DNA from 3 places in the Rhizobium sp. YTU87027 genome. Region 2 is predicted to be linked to each of the others. Evidence: riboswitches for the same ligand, from Rfam matches in the RefSeq annotation. Region 2 holds a riboswitch; each other region holds the start of a gene.
What was found. Region 2 has a riboswitch for cobalamin ahead of cobU (bifunctional adenosylcobinamide kinase/adenosylcobinamide-phosphate guanylyltransferase). Riboswitches for the same ligand answer to the same signal wherever they lie in the genome.
Positions count from the first base shown of each region.

Region 1: linked by a shared signal. The riboswitch ahead of NBG89_RS12550 (ABC transporter substrate-binding protein) and the one ahead of cobU (bifunctional adenosylcobinamide kinase/adenosylcobinamide-phosphate guanylyltransferase) in region 2 are both predicted to bind cobalamin.
Region 3: linked by a shared signal. The riboswitch ahead of bluB (5,6-dimethylbenzimidazole synthase) and the one ahead of cobU (bifunctional adenosylcobinamide kinase/adenosylcobinamide-phosphate guanylyltransferase) in region 2 are both predicted to bind cobalamin.

Region 1 is NZ_CP098440.1:2,519,655-2,522,908, forward strand. It holds gene NBG89_RS12545 (FecCD family ABC transporter permease) at 1-405, opposite strand, end outside; gene NBG89_RS12550 (ABC transporter substrate-binding protein) at 402-1,418, opposite strand; cobalamin riboswitch at 1,597-1,823, opposite strand; gene NBG89_RS12555 (hypothetical protein) at 1,845-2,192, opposite strand; gene msrB (peptide-methionine (R)-S-oxide reductase MsrB) at 2,420-2,902, opposite strand; gene NBG89_RS12565 (organic hydroperoxide resistance protein) at 3,168-3,254, opposite strand, start outside.
Region 2 is NZ_CP098440.1:1,746,371-1,749,624, reverse strand. It holds gene NBG89_RS08845 (chloride channel protein) at 1-900, opposite strand, end outside; cobalamin riboswitch at 1,144-1,540, shown strand; gene cobU (bifunctional adenosylcobinamide kinase/adenosylcobinamide-phosphate guanylyltransferase) at 1,670-2,194, shown strand; gene cobW (cobalamin biosynthesis protein CobW) at 2,200-3,249, shown strand.
Region 3 is NZ_CP098440.1:1,618,632-1,621,885, forward strand. It holds gene NBG89_RS08190 (DUF2865 domain-containing protein) at 49-1,131, shown strand; gene bluB (5,6-dimethylbenzimidazole synthase) at 1,138-1,827, opposite strand; cobalamin riboswitch at 1,868-2,049, opposite strand; gene NBG89_RS08200 (TolB family protein) at 2,075-2,908, opposite strand; gene NBG89_RS08205 (LTA synthase family protein) at 3,137-3,254, shown strand, end outside.

The DNA of each region.
Region 1 (3,254 bases), 770 kb from region 2:
GCCACCTGACAGGCTCAGAACACCATAGCCGAAGCCGAGCAGCATCACGCAAACCGCGCCGGTCGAGGCTCCTGCGGAAACACCGAGCACATAGGGTTCTGCTAGCGGGTTGCGCAGCAACGCCTGCAGAACTGCCCCGCTGAGCGCGAGGGACGCCCCCGCACTTGCAGCCACCAACGCCCGGCTCAATCTATAGTCCCAGATGATGCCTTGATGAATGCGGCTAAGCTCGAAAGCCGAACCGAACAGGCGGTTCAACACGGCCTTCGCGGTCGTCGCCAGCGGGATCGATATTTCCCCTATCGAAACAGCAAGACCGATCATCAGCGCGAGCAAGGAGAATGCAGCAATGACGAGCGCAGCATGCGCCCACCATTGCTGCTGCTTGAGAATGGCGCCGCTCACTGCGCCAGACCGAAGGAATTGATGCCCTTCGCCAGTATCTCGATGCCGTCGATCGTCCGGATCGTCGGGTTCATCGATTGGGCATCCATCGTCACAATGCGCTTGTTCCTGACGGCATCGAGTTGGCTCGTGACCGGATCTTTTGCCAGAAAGTCGAGCTTTACCGCAGGGTCATCGGCCGCATACCGTCTCCGATCCATCGTCGCGATAACGATCACAGCCGGATTGGCCTCCGCAATCGTCTCCCAGCCGACGAGCGGCCACTCCTCCTCTGTCGCAACCACATTCTGCGCACCGAGCGTCTTCAGAATATAGGCCGGGGCGGTGTTCTTTCCGGCGATGAATGCATCTCCGTTGACTTCCTTGCTGGAGAACCAGAAGACGACCAGGAGGTTCTTCGCAGCAGCGCCCGCAACCGATGCGACCGCCCGCGCTTCACGCTGCCTCAGTTCGGCAATGAGCGCATCGCCGCGTTCCTTGATGTCGAAGATTTCGGCAAGTTCAGCGATCTCCCGATAGATCAGGTCCGTCGTGAACAGTTCCTTGCGAACGCCGTCGCCGCTGTCGGCATTGATCTTGGCGACGCAATCTGCCGGCGCGATGTAGGTGTTGATGCCGAGTTCGGCAAATTGCTCTCGCTTGCCGACAGACCCCTGTTGGCCGACGTGCCATTCAAACTCGGCGGCAACCAGATCCGGCTCCCGTCCGACGACGGATTCAAAGCTCGGATCGTTGTCGGCAAGCCGTTTGATCCTGGCGTTGACTTCGGCATATTGCGGCAAGACCGGGCCGACCCAAACTGCCGTTCCGGCAATCCTATCCGCCAACCCGAGCGAGAAAAGAACTTCGGTCATCCCCTGACCGATCGATACGATCTTGGCCGGCGCCTTGTCGAAGACGACCTCGCGGCCGCAATTGTTGATGATCAATGGGTACTGGGTGGCGGCGAGACTTGGCGCTGTCAAGCCAACAAAGCCGAAGGCAAGTGCAATGGCTGCAAGAAATTTACGCATAGGGATCTCGATTGGGAGGGAAGGAACCAGCGTTTATTGCCGGCGCAACCGCCAGGAATGACGGCACGCCGCGCTAACGCTAGCGGCGGAAAACCCAATCGAGACGGATGTGTGCTCTATGTCGGTGGAGGCGCAGGTCAATCATGTCTGTTCCTTTCCGGGCATCCCCGCCCGGGTGATTGGATCGTGATTGACGGCAGGTCTCCTGGCTCACGAATATGTGCCTTCATCTGCCTTCCCGCGACTTCGTCGCAGTGGCATGGCCCAAGGGCCCTTGGATGAGCGGCAATCCGCTTACAGTTGCGGGGGCAGCCACGGTTTTGGTCCCTCTTGGGTCGTCCTCACCGTGTTCCCTATTAATCCCCTCAGAGTCGTCCTCGGGGAACCGTCGCGCTCAGTTACGCTGGCGAGCGGCGCGACGTCAAGTCAGCGGTTGGTCGGCGCCCGTCCCGGTTGGCTCTGCTGCATATCCTGAAACCCGACTTCAGGACATCCGCGGATGTTGGCGAAGGTGATCTCGCGGCGATCGCCCCATTCGGTCAATCCCCTCAGCGTCAAAACGTTCTCGTCGCGATAGACAAGATCCGTGCGGTAGATGCCGGCGCGGCGGGCCCGGTTCTGCGCCTGACTGACGTTGCAGGTGCCTTCCGATGGCGACACATGCCACGTGCTCGTACCACTGCCGTTGGATTGCCAACCGCCTGACTGGCCTAAAGCCGTCGCCGGCAAAAGGACTGCGAAAAACCCCAAGGTCGTATGGAAGGCCGCCTTCATAACCCCTGCCTCGATTGCGCGCGAAGTGTTGCCACAAGCGCCGAGATGATGCGGCCAAAATAGCCGGACCGATGCATAGCGCAATCATCTCCAGCCTAGGCTGCACGCCATTTACAACAAATCGCGAGGAAGTCGCCCATCAGCGTTGATGAACGGTTAAAAGTGCTCTGCTTGCCGGAGCAATCGCCGTCTCGACGCCGACGATTGCGCTCAGGCACGGCAAGCATCTATCGTGCTGGCTCTCCTTCTGGACGACCACGTGCAAGCTTGTCAGGAAGCGGCAGTCCGTTCGGGGTGAATTCGAGCGAGCCCGAGTTTATGCAGAAGCGCTCACCTGTAGGAGGTGGGCCGTCAGGAAAGACATGTCCCTGGTGCGCGCCGCAACGCGCACAAACGACTTCTGTCCTGAGCATACCGTACCGGGTGTCACAAACGCGCCGCAGGTGGTCGTCGGCTGCCGGGGCAGTGAAGCTCGGCCAGCCTGTACCACTTTCGAATTTCGCAACTGCCTTGAACAGGGGAAGGCCACAGAGCCGGCAGGTATAAAGCCCCTCGCGTCGCTCGTGGAGAAACACACCACAGAACGGTGCCTCCTCACCATGCTCCAAGAGCAGATGCCGATCCTCCTCGCTGAGGTCCGCCACAAGCTGCTGCATCAGTTCCCGAGTGGGAGGGGTGAGATCGAACTGCAATTCGACGATGTCACGCATTCTTGTTCTCCTTCAATCCCGGTGAATTCTCGAAATCGCTTGGCTGGATTACCGTTGCCAAAGACACCACCAACGGCGCCGGCAACCGCGGCGGAGCCAAGCAGGCTATGCCATGTGATCGATGATGCTGGAGCTGTCATGACATCCTCCATCTTGAGGTTGCTCGGGATGCGGCCACAATTTCACTGAAGGCGGCGCGCATCCTGCTGCATGATGGTGTTGGCGATACCTTGGATCGGTTCTCGCAGAGAGCCTTCTCACCTGTTCAAACGAGGGTGAGCGCCACGTCAATGTTGCCCCGCGTTGCCTTGGAGTAAGGGCAGATCTCATGTGCTGCGTGGATGAGTTCCTC
Region 2 (3,254 bases):
GATCAGCGCGAGCAGACCGACGACGATGCCGCCAAGGGCAGGACGCAGCGGCGTTGTGATGGAACTCCTGCGAGCCAATTCCTCGATCCAGGCGACGCCCTGCATGATCATGATCCCGATGCCCGCGCAAAACGCGCCGAGGAGGAGGGCCGGTACATAGTCGGCTGGCATGACTGTACCGAAGCTGCCAACGTCGATCAGGAAATCGCTGCCGGCGAGCAGACGCGCAATCTGCGTCGAGACCAGTGCGGAAACGACGACCGGCGTCAGCGAAACGATGGTGTAGGAGCCAATGATGAGCTCGAATGCATAGAAGGCGCCCGTCAGCGGTGCGTTGAAAGCGGCTGCAATGGCTCCCGCTGCGCCGCATCCGACGAGAACACGTAGGTCCGAGCGGCGAAGTTGTAGTTTGAGGCCAAGTTTAGAGGCCAGCCCTGCCGCCAACTGCGTGTAGCCGGCTTCTAGGCCGACCGAGGCACCGAAGCCGTTCGAAATGAGATTCTGGACCGCAACCAGAATACTATCGGTGAGAGATAGCCGACCGCCATGCAGCGCGTTTGCCTCGATCGGGTCCACCATTGGCTTCTTGCGGGTCTTGGCAAGCACAAACAGCAAGAGCCCGAGCAGCAAGCCGCCGCAAACCGGTGCGGTCAGCAACAGGAGCTTGTTGTCGATCTGCGATGAGCTCAACCTGTCGACGTCGCTGATTCCGAAGATGAGACTGTGCATTTCGCGGGAAACGAGGCTCATGCCTGTCACGGCCAGGCCGGAGATTACCCCGACCATCGCGCCGGCGATGACCATCCCCATCTCGCTGCGCCGCAGCAGAGCGCGCATCCGCCCGATATCGAGAAGGGTATGAAACGGACCGAAACGGCGGATATTGATTTTTAGGAGCATGACAGGAAAATAGGCAGGTACAGGCGCGATCAAGTGCGGTGAGGGAAGGGCAAGCCAATGGCGCGACCCGCTTGCGACGCAATTGCGGCAAAAGCCCGGCGCCGGCAATAATTATTTGTGACGTAAACTACTGATAAAAGACGATAAATTTGGTAGAGAAGGTCGTCTTGGTGTGGTTTTAGGCATGCATTAGCATTCCACTCAGCGACGGCTTGATTGACTTCGCCAGTGGCCTTGCCTAACGATGAATTCATAACGGATGGTTCCGGACCGGTTGAATCGGTGCGGATGAAAAGGGAATGTGAAGCGGTGGACCCAATCAGGGCACCGTCATCATAGCCGACCCCGCGACTGTAGAGCGGTCAGGGTTTTCCGTCCGACGTTGGTTTCGCGTGGCTGACAGTCTGCGATGGTGCAGGCGGGTGGCGCGGAAGTGGCGACGGAAAAGTCACTGGCAGTGCATCATGATCAACCGGGGCAGGACGCCTCTTACGTCTACGAATCGTCCGCCTTTTCATGAAATGCAGCCGGGAAGGCGAGGAGGACCCGCTGGCACGATCTGGGGCGACCGGTTTCCGGTCTGCCCCGGTCGCGGCCAAAACCCGCGAGCCAGGAGACCTGCCAACCGTGCCGGGCGAGAAGCCCATTCCTGGGCGATGCCCGCTGCCAGCACGGAGGTTGTCATGGCTGAAAGACAGATTTGCCGGCTGCGCTCTGCAGCCGTTCCGGTTTCTTCCGGATCGCTTCCGCAGATCGGACAGCATCTACGATGAGCCCTCTATCATCCGGCGCGACGTTTGTCCTGGGCGGTGCGCGCTCGGGAAAATCACGCTTTGCCGAGCAAGTAGTCGTCTCGATCGGCCTGGAGCGCCATTACGTGGCGACGGGTCGGGCTTGGGACGACGAGATGCGCGCCCGTATCGACAAGCACAAGGCTGACCGTGGCGATCTCTGGCATACCCACGAAGAGCCTCTTGATCTGGTCGGCTGCCTGCGGGCGATCGATGGCGAGGGACGGGCGATCCTTGTTGATTGCCTGACGCTTTGGGTCACCAACCTGATGATGGAAGAGCGCGACACTGAGGCCGAGTTTGCCTCGCTTGCCGCGTATCTGCCGACGGCGCGTGCGCGCCTTGTCATCGTTTCCAATGAGGTCGGCCTCGGCATCGTTCCGGAAAACCGCATGGCCCGGGAGTTCCGGGATCATGCCGGCCGCTTGCATCAAATGATCGCGGCTCAGGCCGCGGATGTGTATTTTATCGCGGCCGGACTGCCGCTGAAGATGAAGGGTTGAATTTCATGAACCAGCAGAAAATCCCGGCGACCGTGATCACCGGCTTCCTCGGCGCCGGCAAGACGACGATGATCCGCAATCTGCTTTCCAACACCAACGGCAAGAAGATCGCGCTTATTATCAATGAGTTCGGCGATCTCGGTGTCGACGGCGAGGTGCTCAAGGGCTGCGGCGCCGAGAATTGCACCGAGGACGACATCATCGAGCTCACCAACGGCTGCATCTGCTGCACGGTTGCTGACGACTTCATTCCGACGATGACGAAGCTTTTGGAGCGCGAGCAGCGCCCCGACCATATCGTCATCGAAACCTCTGGTCTCGCGCTGCCGCAGCCGCTCGTTGCGGCCTTCAATTGGCCGGACATTCGCACGCAGGTCACGGTGGATGGCGTCGTTACCGTCGTCGACAGCGCCGCCGTCGCCGCTGGCCGGTTTGCCGACGATCACGATGCCGTCGAGGCCCGCCGCGTGGAAGACGAGTCGCTCGACCATGAGAGCCCGATCGAGGAGCTTTTCGAGGACCAGCTGACCTGCGCCGATCTGATCGTGCTCAACAAGACCGACCTGCTCGACACCGCCGGCCTTGGCCGCGTCCGCGACGAGGTCGCTTCGCGTATCGCCCGCAAGCCCGTGATGATCGAGGCGCGCAACGGCGAGGTCCCGGCGAGCGTGCTGCTTGGGCTCGGTGTCGGAACGGAAGACGATGTAGTCAATCGCAAGTCCCATCACGAGCTCGAACATGAGGACGGCGTGCCGCATGATCATGACGAGTTCGACAGCTTCGTGGTCGAGCTTGGCCCGGTTGCCGAGCCTGCCTCATTCGTGGATGCGCTGAAGGGCATCATCGGCGAGCATGACGTGCTGCGGCTTAAGGGCTTCGTCGACGTTCCCGACAAGCCGATGCGTCTGCAGTTGCAGGCGGTCGGAAGCCGCATCGACCATTATTTCGATCGCGCCTGGGCGCCGGGCGAAGCGCGCGGCACCCGCCTCGTCGTCATCGGCCTGCACGAGATGGACGAAGCGGCGGTACGCAAGGCGATCGAAGCGCTGGCATAAGGCAG
Region 3 (3,254 bases), 130 kb from region 2:
GCGGCGGGATGCCGCGCCCTATGACCTGCTCACCGATGGGACGATGCCTTGAACCGCTGGATTCTGTCACTCGCAACCGCCCTTGCACTCACCGGCCCGACCCAAGCCCAGATGCCGGCGATCTGCGGTGACCTTCGCGCCCGCCTTGCCGATCTGCCACAAATCATCGGCAGCACGCCCGAGGTGCGCAAATTCGCCAGTGCTATTGCCGAACAGAACCTTGAGCTTCGCAAACTCCGTAGCGATCTGCGCCAAAACGGCTGCACAAGCGGCAGCATGGTCGTGATCGGGGATGATGACGGCTACTGCGGTGAGCTCGAGCGCGCGGAAACCAAGATGGTCGACAACATTCGTTATCTGCAGCAGCGGCGCGACGAACTGCGCGGCCAGAGCGATGATGTGCGCACGAGAAATGAGCTGCTTGCCGCGCTCGACGACAACGGCTGCAACGAGGAACAGTGGCCTGAGGATCGCGCCGATGGATACGCTCCGCCGCCGAGCATCGAAGATCAGGCAATGCGAAACGACACCTTCATACCTCTAGGCGGCGATCCCAACCAGCGTCGATACGGTTTCGGCATGTCTACGCTCTCTCACCTGAACACCGTCTGCGTACGCACCTGCGACGGAGGCTTTTTTCCGCTAAGCTCGAACGCAACCTCGCAGGACTTCGCCCGCGATGCCGACACCTGCTCGAAGATGTGTCCGGGCATCGACACCGAGCTCTTCTATCATGACGTCTCCAGCACCGAGACCTCACAGATGATTTCGGCGTCGACGGGCGCCCCCTACAGCGCAATGCCGAATGCTTTCGCCTACAAGAACCGCAAGCCCGGCGAAAAATCGTCCTGCAGTTGCAATCTGAACGCTTACTACGAACAGATGAGGAAAAGCCAAGCGATCAGCGAACCGCCGCAACAAGGATCGATCACCACGATCGAAACCAAGAAGCCCGAGCCGGAGAGCAAAGTCGCCGCCCCGGCTGCGCCGCAGCCGCAAGTGCCGGACAGGCCATACGATCCGGCAAACAACAAGGTGCGCCAGATCGGCCCGCAGTTCCTAGCCGGTGACCAGGGCACGATCGACCTTAAGAATCCCGCAAAGCCCGGCCCTCAGCCGCAGCAACAATAGCCGCCCTCAGTCCAGCGAATTGTCCCAGCGATCCGCGAACACGAGTTCCTCCAGCGGCAGGCGCTGGCGCCATCCTTTGACCGCCAGTTCCGGCTGGTCATAGAGCTGATCGACATAGCCGATGCAGAGCCAGGCAACGATCTCGACCCGTTCCGGAACGCCGAGGATCTCTTTGATATCGGACTCGTGAAAAATGCTCACCCAGCCGACCCCCACGCCTTCGGCTCGGGCCGCGAGCCACAAATTCTGCACGGCGCAAACCGTGGAGTAAGAATCCATTCGCCGGTTATGCGTTCGGCCGAGAACGATATCGCCGCAGCGATCCGGATCGCAGGTCACACAGATGCTGAGTGGTGCGGCTCGGATACCTTCGAGCTTCAGCGACCGGTACAGCCTCTGTCGTTCGCCCTCAAACATCTCGCCAGCCTCACGGTTGGCGCGATCGAAAGCTTGCCACGCCGCCTCCTTCACCTGCTGATCGCGCACCAGGATGAAATTCCAGGGCTGCATGAATCCCACGGACGGCGCGTGGTGCGCGGCTGTCAGAAGCCTGCTGACAACGTCGTCCGGTATCGGATCCGGGAGGAACTCCGAACGGACGTCGCGGCGCGTTGAGATCGCCCGGTAAACGGCGTCACGTTCCTCGGTCGAAAAGGCTGTAGCTCCCGACAGGGAGCCTGAATGGTCTGGTCGCATCGTCTATCCCCAACAACACAACCGCCCGCCGTCCACGCGGGTCAGTCTATGATGTCGGGCCGGTCTTCTGACTTGGCTTCATCCAACTGCCGCGCCTTCCCGGCGCTGGGCCAGTGGCGTGTTGCGGCAGTCGTCAGCCTTACAGCGTTGGGCACGTTTCGGTCTCTCACCGAATTCCCGATTCTCCCGCCTAAGACGGGCACCTGACGAAAGCTCTATGCCCGCAAAAATCGCTCGACGCAATCCTTCACCCAGAGACAGGGTAGTAACGCACATAGGCGAACTCATCGCCGGACGGCGACCAGTTGGGCACGTTGATTGTGCCCTGCCCGCCGAAGAGATCGAAGAGTGTCGTCAGATTGCCCCCGTCCATATCCATCAGCCGCAGACGAACATTGAGATCGCGCGGATGGTCGAAAACATCCGGGTCGTAGGAAAGGATGAGGACCTTGTCGTTGTTGGGCGACGGATGGGCAAACCAGTTCCCATAATTGTCGCTGGTGATCTGGTCGAGGCCAGTGCCGTCCGGGTGGATGCGCCAGATCTGCATGAGGCCGGTGCGGCTGGAATTGAAGTAAATCCATTGGCCGTCAGCGGAGTAGTCCGGCCCGTCGTTGCGTCCCTCGCCGTGCGTCAGCCGCCGTTCTTCGCCGCCATCCACGGAAATCGTGTAGATATCGAACAAGTCGTTGCGGATGCCGCAATAGGCCAGTTGTTTCCCGTCAGGCGACCAGCCGTGCCAATAGGACGGCTGATTTTGCGTCACCAGCCGCGGCATCCCGCCTTCGGCCTGAAGCACATAAATCGTCGACTTCCCGAACTCGGTCTTGTCGGAGATGACGATCTGCCGGCCATCGGGCGAAATGCCATGATCGTTGTTGCACGTTTTGGCAAAACCGGTGTCGACTTTCTCGACCCTGCCTGAACCATCAAGCGCCAGACGGTACAGAAGTCCGTCGCCGTTCAACAGAAGATAGCTGCCGTCGGGCGCAAAGTTGGGCGCCTCCACAAGCTGCGTCGTTTGCCAGACGACGCGCGCCTCGCCTGTCCTGATGTTGTAGATCTCGACGGAACTGCGCAATCTGAATCCTCCCGACATCGTCTCCGTCAGACCTACGACGGCCCGCCACTCAGCACAAGCAAATGCGCCTGGCCAGGTTCGGCCCAGGAATGTCTTTGGAGCGATCGGCCCTTATCCGCCAATCACAAATGCGGGAAACCCAACGGTTCATCTAGCGTTCATGACGAGGATGTGACAGTTCAGTGAAGCTTTTATGACGTTGGAGTTTTCCGGTTGATCGCGTTGGTAATGAGGTCTGCAACGGCAGCGCGCTTTGCGTCGCTTTCCACCGATTTCGGAGGAAGCATCCGATCGCCTGCTATACGCACGGCGCTCGGTGTCCTTCTTTGTGCCCTGCTTGCGCTTC